Spartinivicinus marinus: one gene and its partners. The protein of the gene in region 3 interacts with the protein of the main gene of each other region in a pairwise test. Links are inferred from orthologs where the notes say so. Each region holds a gene or a part of one and is shown on either strand. Other genes may lie near its edges.

Region 1 (3,009 bases), 1.3 Mb from region 3 along the record:
TAGAAGGTAAAGATGATAATGGAATGGGTAGTACTGCGGTTAAGAAACTAGTTGAGACTTTAGATGAGTACATCCCAGAGCCAGAGCGTGCTATCGATCAGCCATTCTTGATGCCTATCGAAGACGTATTCTCTATTTCTGGTCGTGGTACTGTAGTAACGGGTCGTGTAGAGCGTGGTATCGTTAAAGTCGGTGACGAAGTAGAGATCATCGGTATCCGCGACACGCAAAAAACGACTTGTACTGGTGTTGAGATGTTCCGTAAGCTGCTTGACGAAGGTCGTGCAGGTGAGAACGTTGGTGTGTTGTTGCGTGGTACTAAGCGTGATGACGTAGAGCGTGGTCAAGTATTGGCTATTCCTGGCTCTATCACTCCACACACCAAGTTTGAATCAGAAGTTTACGTATTAAGCAAAGACGAAGGTGGTCGTCATACACCATTCTTCAAAGGTTATCGTCCACAGTTCTACTTCCGTACCACTGACGTTACAGGCGCGGTAGAATTACCAGAAGGTGTTGAAATGGTAATGCCTGGCGATAACATTCAAATGAAAGTTGAACTAATTGCACCAATCGCTATGGAAGATGGCTTACGCTTCGCTATCCGTGAAGGTGGTCGTACTGTAGGTGCTGGTGTAGTTGCAAAAATTATTGAGTAAAGTTGGAATATGGTGCTAGTTTTTAGCTGGCACCATGGTTACAGGCCAGTAGTTCAATTGGTAGAGCACCGGTCTCCAAAACCGGGGGTTGGGGGTTCGATTCCCTCCTGGCCTGCCATCTCTTAGAGCACCTGATCATGAATGCAAAGATTGAAGTTGAAAACCAAGGCCGTCTAGATGGTCTAAAGTGGTTTGTGGTATTTGCTGTTGTAGCTGCGGGCGCCTACGGTAATTACTTTTATCAAAGCGAATCTTTGCTTTATCGTGTGATAGCCCTCCTTATCCTAGGTTTAGCAGCAGGCTACGTTGCTTTAACTACGGTTAAAGGCCAAAAATTCTGGACTTTGGTCAAAGATGCTAAAGTTGAAGTACGGAAAGTTGTTTGGCCAACTAAGCAAGAAACCGTTCAAACTACCGTAATTGTTGTAGCTGTAGTTATCTTGATGGGATTTGTTTTGTGGCTAATTGATTGGGCATTGAATTCAATTATTAATGGTTTGATTGGGTAACCGCTCATGGCTAAGCGTTGGTATGTTGTGCATGCATATTCAGGATATGAAAAGCAAGTTATGCGCTCTATTAAAGAACGTATTGAATTGCACGACATGCAAGACTTGTTTGGTGAGGTTTTAGTGCCTACTGAAGAAGTAGTCGAAATTAAAAGTGGCCAGAAGCGTAAAAGTGAACGCAAGTTCTTTCCAGGCTATGTATTAGTGCAGATGGAAATGAACGATGATAGTTGGCACTTAATTAAAGATACCCCAAGAGTAATGGGGTTTATTGGCGGAACAGCCGATCGTCCTGCGCCGATTACTGAGCGCGAAGCTCAAGCTATCTTAAAGCGTGTTGAAGATGGCTCAGACAAACCGAAACCCAAAACCCTGTTTGAACCAGGTGAAGTTGTTCGGGTTATCGATGGACCATTTGCAGATTTTAATGGCGTAGTTGAAGAAGTTAACTACGAGAAAAATAGATTACAAGTTGCCGTATTAATATTTGGTCGTTCAACGCCAGTTGAACTAGAATTTGTCCAAGTAGAAAAAGGCTAATAGATTTTTTTAAGGCCCGCACTGCATATGCAGTGTGGGTCTTTATTGTCTGTCAAAATGATGACTTTCAACAAAGGGGAGCTGAGTTGCTAGGTGGCCCTTCATAGTAAGCCAGGTCGTAGTAACAAAGCGCTTAACCCATCGTCGAGGTGAATAATGGCTAAAAAAGTAGAAGCCTATATCAAGCTGCAAGTAGCAGCTGGTCAAGCTAATCCAAGCCCTCCTGTTGGTCCTGCATTAGGTCAGCATGGCGTTAACATTATGGAGTTCTGTAAGGCATTTAACGCCAAAACTCAAAGTATGGAACAGGGTATGCCTATTCCAGTTGTGATTACTGTATACAGTGACCGCAGCTTTACTTTTGAGACTAAAACTCCACCTGCATCTGTGTTATTGAAAAAAGCAGCCAAGCTGAAAAAAGGTAGTGGCCGTCCTAACACTGAAAAAGTGGGTACTGTGACTCGTGAGCAACTAGAAGAGATCGCTAAAACTAAAGAGCCTGACTTAACGGCAGCGGATCTTGATGCAGCGGTTAGAACTATTGCTGGTAGTGCTCGCAGCATGGGCTTAAATGTGGAGGGTGTGTAATGGCCAAGTTATCTAAGCGCGCAAAAGCCATTGCTGAGAAAATTGATCGCACAAAAGCGTATCCAATTCAAGAAGCTGCTCAGCTGCTGGCTGAAATTTCCACTGTTAAGTTCGCTGAGTCTTTTGACGTTGCAGTTAACTTAGGTGTTGATCCTCGTAAATCTGATCAGGTTGTTCGTGGCTCTACTGTATTGCCAAACGGTACAGGTAAAGATGTTCGTGTAGCGGTATTCACTCAAGGCCCTAATGCTGATGCAGCTAAAGAAGCGGGTGCTGATATCGTTGGTATGGACGATTTAGCCGCTGAAGTGAAGGGCGGTAACTTAAACTTTGATGTTGTTATTGCTTCTCCTGACGCAATGCGTGTTGTTGGTCAGTTAGGTCAAATTTTAGGCCCGCGTGGTCTGATGCCAAACCCTAAAGTGGGTACTGTAACACCTAACGTAGCTGAAGCAGTAAAAAATGCTAAAGCTGGTCAGGTGAGATACCGTACAGATAAAAACGGTATTATCCACTGTGGCGTTGGTAAAGTAGGTTTTGCTGCTGATGCAGTTAAACAAAATATTGAAGCGTTGCTGGTTGACTTGAAAAAAGCTAAGCCTGCTTCTGCTAAAGGCGTCTACATGAAAAAGGTTACCTTATCTACAACGATGGGACCTGGTTTGACTGTTGATATATCAAGCCTAGACGCATAACAGACTTTGGGGCTCTTG
Region 2 (2,919 bases), 190 kb from region 3 along the record:
TTGCCCCAGGGATCTTTATCATTTCCGTTACCACCCGGTTCATTCCAGGCCATAAACTTCTCCATTACACCAGTGTTGGATTAGTAAGCTGATAGGTGCACTTCCCAATAACACATTCGCTATATTAGAAGGTGCTCCTTAACAAAGTTGTTGTTATGGCTATGATACTAGTTAATTCGGATAAATCTACGACTGTGCATTGTAAGAGCGACAGTTGCTGCCTTCAACCCGTACCCTTATTAATGGGTTACTGACAATAAAGCCTCTGGTTTTAACCCAGAACGACCTAACAACCTATCGTAGTCCTGCTTTGGCATTCTGATTTTTACCAGCGTATTGCCAGCTGCATCTATTGACTCAGACTGCACCACTCCCAACTCATAAAACTGTGCTCTTAACCGACTTTGCTGAGGGGTTAAAGTAATGGTTTGCTGAATTAATTGATCCCCCATATGCTCAGCAATGGCCTTAACTAATAACTCAGTGCCATTACCTTGTTGAGCAGACAACCAAACCCGGGTGGGCACTCCCTGTTCATTATAATCGACTCGTGGCTGTACATCAGACAATTGGTCTATCTTGTTGTATACCTGAAGACTAGGCAACTCATTGGCACCAATTTCTTTTAGGACGGCTTCCACTTGCTCAATATTGTCTTGATAGTTTGGGTCACTGATATCAACGACATGAACCAACAGATCAGCCATTACCGTTTCTTCAAGAGTTGCCCTAAAAGCCTCTACCAGCTTATGCGGCAAATGCCGAATAAAGCCCACAGTATCAGCCAAAACAACTGGACCTAAATCTGGTACTTTTATTCTTCTTAGGGTTGGGTCCAATGTGGCAAATAACTGATCAGCAGCATAGACATCAGCTGCCGTTAAATAATTAAATAGCGTTGATTTACCAGCGTTGGTATAACCTACAAAGGAGATACTTGGCACTTCTGCCCGCTTGCGGGCTCGACGCCCTTGGTCACGCTGTTTTCGCACTTTTTCCAAGCGTTTAGTAATTGACTTAATTCGTGCACGAAGCAAGCGTCGGTCTGTTTCTAACTGAGTTTCACCAGGCCCACGTAAACCGATCCCACCTTTCTGTCTTTCTAAGTGAGTCCAACCTCTTACTAAGCGTGTACTCATATGCTGCAGCTGAGCCAGCTCAACTTGTAGCTTACCTTCATGGGTACGCGCCCGCTGGGCAAAAATATCCAGAATCAGGCCAGTACGATCCAGTACTCGACACTGCAATTCTTTTTCCAGATTGCGTTCCTGAGAGGGACTTAAGGCGTGATTAAAAATCACCAGCTCTGCTTCATGGGCTTTAACTTGCTGGCGAATTTCTTCGAGCTTACCACTACCCACCAGATATTTTGGGTTGGGCTGTTGCTTGGAGATAGTTAGAAAGGCTATTGGGTTCGCCCCCGCAGAGCTAACTAGCTCTTTAAATTCACGGGGGTCTTCCCTATCTTGGTCACTGATTAACTCAGGATGTACCAATACCGCTTGTTCGCCACCTTGATGGCGTTCAAAAAACAAAGACAAACTCCTTAATTATTACCGGGCTCGCCAGTTTGCTCCTGCCCTTGCATTGGCAGTCTAACTGCTCGGGTGGGAACCACTGTAGAAATAGCATGTTTATATACCATCTGGCTGACAGTATTTTTCAGCAAAATAACAAACTGATCAAAAGACTCAATTTGTCCTTGCAGCTTAATACCATTAACCAAGTAAATAGAAACAGGTATACGATCTTTGCGCAACACGTTCAAGTAAGGGTCTTGTAGAGAATGCCCTTTTGACATTGCTGTACTCCTTTAATTAAATATCAAAAAAATTAAAAAATGCTTACTAATAATAAAATAATCCGCTTATAAAACTTCAAACCTAGAAGTTATACCCAACACGTAGTTTAAAACCATTTTGACGGGTATAAATAGGTCAACAGCTTTAGCAAAAAAGCTTCAATACCTGTTACCATTTCCAGTGTTAGCAGCGATAAGCGCAAACGTTAATAGCCGAGCTAGCTGTATATGATAGCTTAAAATTAAAACTTAAGCTCTATATAAGTGCCTGCTCCACAAATTTCAAGGTCTGGGCCGGTAAATCCTGATCAAGGCTGTCAAACCAGTGCAGCTTAGGCCAACTGCGCAACCAGGTAAATTGACGCTTCGCCAGCTGACGTGTAGCAACAATGCCTTTTTCGATCATCTCTTCATAGCTTAGTTCCCCCGCCAAATATTCCCAAGCCTGGCGATAACCCACCGAACGAATTGATGGCAGGTTACAGTTAAGGTCAGCGCGTTGTCTAAGCGCTGTTACTTCTGTCAAAAAGCCTTGATCAATCATTTGCAAAAAACGCTTTTCAATTCGCTGATGCAAGACTTTGCGCTCTTTGGGCGCCACAGCCAAACTTATAACGTGATAAGGAAAACTTTGCCGCTGAAACTGCTGTTCTCGTCGAAACTGGGTCATGGTTTTCCCCGAACTTCGATAAACCTCTAATGCTCGCTGCAACCGTTGAGGGTCATTTGGGTGAATCCGTTGCGCAGACTCTGGATCAACCGATGCTAGCTGAGCATGGATGTATGCCCAACCATGCTGACTTGCTTCTGCTGAAATCTGTTGTCTGATTACGTCATCAGCAGCAGGCATTTCCGCAAGCCCATCTTTAAGCGCTTTAAAATAAAGCATGGTGCCACCCACCAGTAAGGGGATTTTTTTTCTAGCAATTATGTCTGCTATTAATTGCGCTGCATCAACACGAAAGTCGGCTGCAGAATATGGTTCAGCCGGGTCTTTTATATCAATTAAATGATGGGGAAACTCAGCTAATATTTCAGGTGTTGGTTTTGCAGTACCAATATCCATCCCTTTGTATACCAGTGCCGAGTCGACACTAATTAACTCACAAGGTAATTGT
Region 3 (3,123 bases):
CAATGCCGAAGGGCCGGTTCTTGTCGACTATTGGGCAGAATGGTGTGGGCCATGCAAAATGATCACTCCCATTCTTGATGAAATTGCTAACGAATATAAAGACCGCCTGAAAGTATGTAAATTGAACATCGACGATAATGAAGAGACGCCTCCTAAGTACGGTGTTCGTGGTATACCAACTCTCATGTTGTTTAAGAATGGTAATGTAGAGGCCACCAAAGTTGGCGCCCTTTCAAAAAGTCAGCTTGTAGCATTTCTGGAAGGCAACCTCTAAAAGAAAGGCTTTAAAGGGGGAATCCCCCCCCTTTCTGCTTCGTTAATAACAACCGCAGTTATCCTACAGCCCTTGGTACTTCTGAGGATTGACTTCAACTTTTGGTATTTATCCAATTATTTTTCAATTAATACTGGACTTAAATCTCGACAGTTTCTATTATTCAGTGTTAGATTAACCTTAATAACCACCGTTACTCATAAATCTATAGTCGTTAAATATTCACATATAGATGTCAATCGTATATAAATAGCAAGCAAGCGTCTTATATAATGACAAGCATCTTAATAATGAAGACTGTTATATAATTGGCGATCTGTAGATTAAGTTACTCTCACTATTTAAACCGCCTTATAGATAGGTCTTGCGGATAAATATGGTTACTCTTCACACAGCTGTGAATAACACCACTGTGTATAAAGAGTATTTTATAAAGAGACACTTATTAGAGGCACCTATAAAAAGGTTCTTATATAAGAGGTTTTATAAAGAGTTGCTTATAAAAACTACAGTGATTAATAATCCGAGTAACTCAAAATGATAACGGCGACCAACTACCACTTAGCTACAGCTAAGAAATAATCAGGCGATAGAAGGTAGAGGTTATTTAAAGCAATCCAGACAAATTAATCTTAACGCTACCCAAACCAGAGAGCAGTTCCTCCGTTGCATTCAGCATCTACAGAGAGTTACCTTTCATCAACGTATCTTAGTTTACTATGAACCTTACCGAGCTAAAGCAAAAATCCGTTCCTGAATTATTAAAATTAGCCACCGAGATGGGGCTTGATAACCTAGCCCGCTCTCGTAAACAGGATGTCATCTTTACCATATTAAAACGCCATGCGCGCAGTGGTGAAGATATCTATGGCGATGGAGTATTAGAAATTCTGCAAGACGGTTTTGGCTTCTTGCGTTCTTCTGATAGTTCTTATCTAGCCGGTCCTGACGATATCTACGTTTCACCTAGCCAAATCCGCCGCTTTAATCTGCGCACTGGTGATACCGTATCAGGAAAAATTCGTCCACCTAAAGATGGTGAGCGCTATTTTGCACTTTTAAAGGTTAACGAAATCAATTTCGATAAACCTGAAAATGCAAAAAATAAAATTCTTTTTGAAAATCTCACACCATTGTTTCCTCAAGAACGATTAACAATGGAAGCAGGCAACGGCTCAACAGAAGACCTCACTGCCCGCATAATTGACTTAGTTGCTCCCTTTGGTAAAGGCCAACGCGGCTTGATTGTATCACCACCAAAGGCGGGTAAAACCCTAATGCTGCAAAATATTGCATCTAATATTGCCCGTAACAATCCAGAATGCCACCTAATTGTACTATTGATTGACGAGCGTCCAGAGGAAGTAACAGAAATGGCTCGCTCAGTTCGAGGTGAAGTCGTTGCCAGTACTTTTGACGAGCCTCCCGCTCGCCATGTTCAAGTGGCAGAAATGGTGATTGAAAAAGCTAAACGACTGGTTGAGCATAAAAAAGATGTCGTTATTTTACTTGACTCTATTACTCGTTTAGCCCGTGCCTACAACACTGTTATTCCTTCATCAGGTAAAGTATTAACAGGTGGTGTGGATGCTCATGCCCTAGAGCGACCAAAACGTTTCTTTGGTGCAGCCCGTAATATAGAAGAAGGTGGCAGCTTAACCATTATGGCTACCGCATTAGTTGATACCGGTTCAAAAATGGATGAAGTTATTTTTGAAGAATTTAAAGGAACCGGTAATATGGAATTACACCTAGATAGAAAAATATCTGAAAAACGTGTATTCCCTGCTATTGGCATCACCCGCTCCGGTACTCGTCGTGAAGACTTACTGACAACCGAAGAAGAGCTACAACGGATGTGGATTTTACGCAAAATTCTGCACCCTATGGATGAAATTTCTGCGGTTGAATTCTTATTAGACCGGATGAAAGACACCAAAACCAACGAAGAATTCTTCCAATCAATGAAACGGAAGTAACTTTCAAAGCAAGAGAAGTTTTTAAAACTTCTCTTGCTTTAATTTTCCTCTCTCCTAATTAATGACTCCTCAATTCCTATATTTACTCAAAATATGCCAATAGCTATCGCCAGGGGTATTAATGAAATATAAAGACCTGCGAGACTTCATTTCCCAACTAGAAAAACAAGGCGAATTAAAACGCATCTATACGCCAGTTGATCCTTATCTGGAAATGACTGAAATTGCCGACCGCACCCTTCAAAAAGGCGGCCCTGCATTATTATTTGAAAACCCCAAAGGTTTTAATATACCTGTTCTGGCCAACTTGTTTGGTACTGCTGACCGAGTAGCCATGGGAATGGGAGCAAAAAACACCCAAGCACTTACCGAAATCGGTGAATTATTAGCTTTTTTAAAAGAGCCTGAACCACCCAAAGGAATGAAAGATGCCTGGGAAAAATTACCTATTTTTCGCCAAGTAATGAATATGGGACCCAAGTTGGTTAAAACAGCTCCCTGCCAACAAGTCATCATTAGCAAAGAAGATGTAGATTTAACTACCCTCCCAATTCAAACCTGCTGGCCAGGTGATGCCGGCCCATTAATTACCTGGCCTCTAGTGGTTACCAAAGGTCCTAATAAAACCCGGCAAAACTTAGGGATTTACCGTCAGCAAGTAATTGGTCGCAATAAGGTTATTATGCGCTGGCTTTCCCACCGCGGTGGAGCATTGGATTTTAAAGAGTGGCAAGCCGCACACCCTGGTGAACCTTTCCCTGTAGCAGTTGCCCTGGGAGCAGACCCTGCCACTATTTTAGGGGCTGTTACACCAGTACCCGACACTTTATCTGAATATGCTTTTGCTGGGTTATTAAGAGGCAGTAAAAC
Region 4 (3,107 bases), 570 kb from region 3 along the record:
AAATATATGCGGGAAGCGGTTCAGGTTTCCAATGACAGTCCGGTTTTACTAGACTTTTTCTTGAACCGTGCCATTGAGGTTGATATTGATGCGGTTTGTGATGGTAAAGCTGTGGTGATTGGCGCCATTATGCAACATATCGAGCAAGCGGGCGTACACTCTGGTGATTCTGCCTGCTCTCTACCTCCCTACAGTCTCAGCAAAGATTTTCAGGATCAGATTCGCGAGCAAGTGAAGCGAATGGCGCTTGAGCTGGGCGTAGTTGGGTTAATGAATGTGCAACTGGCAATTCAGGATGACGAAATTTATGTCATTGAAGTCAACCCAAGGGCTTCACGAACGGTACCATTTGTTTCAAAATGCATAGGCCGCTCGTTAGCGAAAGTGGCAGCACTGGTAATGGCTGGCAAGTCGCTAGCAGAAGTTGGTTTTACTGAGGAAATAATCCCCCCTTATTTCTGTGTGAAAGAGTCGGTTTTTCCATTTAATAAGTTTCCAGGTGTGGACCCGATTTTAGGGCCTGAAATGAAATCAACAGGTGAAGTGATGGGGGTGGGGGATAGCTTTGCAGAAGCTTTTGCTAAAGGACATCTGGCTGCTCATGCTATGCTGCCAACAGAAGGCAAAGTTATTATCAGTGTTAGAGATGAAGACAAGCCACGAGCGGTTGGTGTGGCAAAGGCACTTATTGCTCAAGGCTTTAGTATTTACGCAACTGCTGGTACAGCAAAAGCTTTAGAGTCAGCTGGCCTGGTAATTCAGCGAGTGAATAAAGTGACTGAAGGCCGTCCGCACTTAGTTGACATGATTAAAAATGACGAAATTTCGCTAGTGATCAATACTACCGAGGGGCGCCAAGCTATTGCTGACTCTTATATGATTAGGCGATCAGCGTTACAGCATAAAGTGCCTTACTCTACTACATTAGCAGGAGCTGAGGCTGTTGCTCAGGCAATTCAATTTGGCCCTGAGCGAACAGTTCGTCGGCTACAGGATTTGCACAAAGGTATTATGAATGAATAGGGTTCCAATGACTGTCCAGGGTGAACGTGCCCTAAGGGATGAGTTAGAACGACTAAAAGGGGTTGAGCGCCCAAGAATTATTCAAGCAATTGCCGATGCTCGAGAGCATGGTGATCTTAAGGAAAATGCTGAGTACCATGCAGCTAGGGAGCAGCAAAGCTTCACTGAAGGACGGATCAATGAAATAGAAGCGAAATTATCAAGCGCTCAGGTAATTGATGTCACCAAAATTGCTAAAACGGGTAAAGTGTTTTTTGGTACTACAGTTGCGCTGATTAATTTAGACTCAGATGAAGAAATGGAATACCAGATAGTGGGTGAAGATGAGGCGGATATTAAAAGTAATAAAGTATCCGTGAGTTCTCCTATTGCTCGAGCCTTAATTGGTAAAGAAGAAGGGGATGTTGTTCTGGTTAAGACGCCTGCTGGTGACACTGAGTATGAGGTTGCAGAAGTTAAGCACCTATAAACTATTCTGTTGATAAATAAAAAAGCCCCTTTGAGCAGGGGTTTTTTTTTAGCTGCGTAATAAGTTTGATAATGCTGGATTCGGCTCTTTGGCTGGTTTGTAAATGAGTGCAATATTGCCGATGGTTTGAACCAGTTCAGCACCGACTTCTTTACAAAGCTCACCAATAAATGCTTTTTTTGCTTCTCTATCTCCCACTGCAAACTTAACTTTGATTAGTTCGTGATCAGCTAGGGCTCGAGTGGTTTCTTCTAAAACCCCTGCTGACAGCCCATTACTAGCAATGGTAACCACTGGTTTGAGATTGTGGCCGATGGTGCGAAAGCGCTTCTTTTGTGCAGCGGTTAAAGCCATGTAAATGATTCCGTAAAACTTAAGTGATTTCTCATGATAAACTAGAGGAGCATACTGTAATTAAGAAGCATACACCATCAAATAAGGTCGCGGATAATACAAGAACTGTTAGGTTGTTGCATAGTGGCTCAAGTGAAATAGTGAGTAAGAGTAAACCAAAAATTTTGAAGCATGGTAGTTTGGCTGTTAAAGGCTCTCCTATTGCTTTTATAATGCTACCACTTATTTATCAATATAATTTTTTAATGAGAATTGTAGGTTATGGGGCGGTCAAAAAGCAGTAATCGTTGGCTACAAGAACATTTTTCTGATCAGTTTGTAAAGCAGTCACAAAAAGATGGCTACCGCTCCCGAGCCAGCTATAAGTTGCTGGAAATTCAGCAAAAAGATTGCTTACTCAAGCCTGGCATGACAGTGGTTGATTTGGGGGCGGCCCCTGGCGGTTGGACTCAAGTGGCTGCGCAGTTGATCGGGGATAAAGGCAAAGTTGTCGCTTCTGATATTTTGCCAATGGACCCTATTGCTGATGTTAGCTTTGTTCAAGGTGACTTTACTGAGGAGGCCGTTTTAAAAGAAATTTTGGCTTCAATTGGTGCTGATAGAGTAGACCTTGTAATTTCTGATATGGCCCCCAATATGAGTGGTATGAAGGCCGTTGATCAGCCTAAAGCTATGTATTTGGCTGAACTAGCACTGGACTTGTCCTTGCAAGTGCTGAAACCGAAGGGGTGTTTTTTAACGAAAGTATTCCAAGGTGAAGGATTTGATCAATATTTTAAGGCGATGCGAGAGGTTTTTGCTTCAGTGGTAACTCGAAAACCACAAGCATCAAGATCGCGTTCACGTGAAGTTTATCTGCTTGGAAAGGGGTTTAAAGGTTAATCAGCTTCGGTAATAGAGTTAATAGCGCTAAACTATAGATGAGAAACTGTTTCAAGTAATGGATCTGTAGTAAGGTATAGCACCATAAACTTTGGCTAGTGCTATTGTTTAGCATGCTCGTGGAACGATTGTAAAATACTGTGCAGCTTTAAAGAAACGTTAAGTAAGTATACAGCCAACTTCTTTATCTTAGCCGCATAATTACAAACAGACCGAGTGACTGTTAGGCTTGTTCGCTCGAAGAGGGTAGCCCGTTGAATGATATGGCAAAGAATTTAGTTTTATGGCTAATAATCGCGTTGGTATTGCTGACAGTATTTAAAAACTTCGGCAACATGCAGTCATCAACCAAAGAGCTGACCTATACACAGTTTGTCAA

The links.
Region 1: the proteins of rho (region 3) and nusG interact in binary tests that used the Escherichia coli proteins (3 or more experiments, as listed by UniProt). The link is inferred for Spartinivicinus marinus from one-to-one orthologs.
Region 2: the proteins of rho (region 3) and hfq interact in binary tests that used the Escherichia coli proteins (3 or more experiments, as listed by UniProt). The link is inferred for Spartinivicinus marinus from one-to-one orthologs.
Region 4: the proteins of rho (region 3) and yhbY interact in binary tests that used the Escherichia coli proteins (3 or more experiments, as listed by UniProt). The link is inferred for Spartinivicinus marinus from one-to-one orthologs.

The regions. Positions count from the first base shown.
Region 1 is NZ_JAPJZK010000001.1:1,924,925-1,927,933, reverse strand. The notes cover bases 156-2,941. They hold nusG (transcription termination/antitermination protein NusG), read left to right. Parts: upstream 156-1,174; coding sequence 1,175-1,708; downstream 1,709-2,941. Other genes in these bases: rplA (50S ribosomal protein L1), read left to right, coding at 2,296-2,941; rplK (50S ribosomal protein L11), read left to right, coding at 1,865-2,296; secE (preprotein translocase subunit SecE), read left to right, coding at 797-1,168; tuf (elongation factor Tu), read left to right, coding at 156-659. In the rest of the region: more of tuf, read left to right, coding at 1-155; more of rplA, read left to right, coding at 2,942-2,991. UniProt on the Escherichia coli protein: Part of the processive rRNA transcription and antitermination complex (rrnTAC). The complex forms an RNA-chaperone ring around the RNA exit tunnel of RNA polymerase (RNAP).
Region 2 is NZ_JAPJZK010000001.1:3,425,561-3,428,479, reverse strand. What follows is about bases 175-2,870. They hold hfq (RNA chaperone Hfq), read right to left. Parts: upstream 1,802-2,870; coding sequence 1,547-1,801; downstream 175-1,546. Other genes in these bases: miaA (tRNA (adenosine(37)-N6)-dimethylallyltransferase MiaA), read right to left, coding at 2,058-2,870; hflX (ribosome rescue GTPase HflX), read right to left, coding at 240-1,535. Also shown: FtsH protease activity modulator HflK, read right to left, coding at 1-53; more of miaA, read right to left, coding at 2,871-2,919. UniProt on the Escherichia coli protein: RNA chaperone that binds small regulatory RNA (sRNAs) and mRNAs to facilitate mRNA translational regulation in response to envelope stress, environmental stress and changes in metabolite concentrations.
Region 3 is NZ_JAPJZK010000001.1:3,235,528-3,238,650, reverse strand. Bases 224-3,123 are described here. They hold rho (transcription termination factor Rho), read left to right. Parts: upstream 224-993; coding sequence 994-2,253; downstream 2,254-3,123. Other genes in these bases: ubiD (4-hydroxy-3-polyprenylbenzoate decarboxylase), read left to right, coding at 2,375-3,123; trxA (thioredoxin TrxA), read left to right, coding at 224-274. Also shown: more of trxA, read left to right, coding at 1-223. UniProt on the Escherichia coli protein: Facilitates transcription termination by a mechanism that involves Rho binding to the nascent RNA, activation of Rho's RNA-dependent ATPase activity, and release of the mRNA from the DNA template.
Region 4 is NZ_JAPJZK010000001.1:3,802,510-3,805,616, forward strand. The notes cover bases 194-3,077. They hold yhbY (ribosome assembly RNA-binding protein YhbY), read right to left. Parts: upstream 1,847-3,077; coding sequence 1,541-1,846; downstream 194-1,540. Other genes in these bases: carB (carbamoyl-phosphate synthase large subunit), read left to right, coding at 194-1,023; greA (transcription elongation factor GreA), read left to right, coding at 1,016-1,492; rlmE (23S rRNA (uridine(2552)-2'-O)-methyltransferase RlmE), read left to right, coding at 2,108-2,728; ftsH (ATP-dependent zinc metalloprotease FtsH), read left to right, coding at 2,992-3,077. In the rest of the region: more of carB, read left to right, coding at 1-193; more of ftsH, read left to right, coding at 3,078-3,107.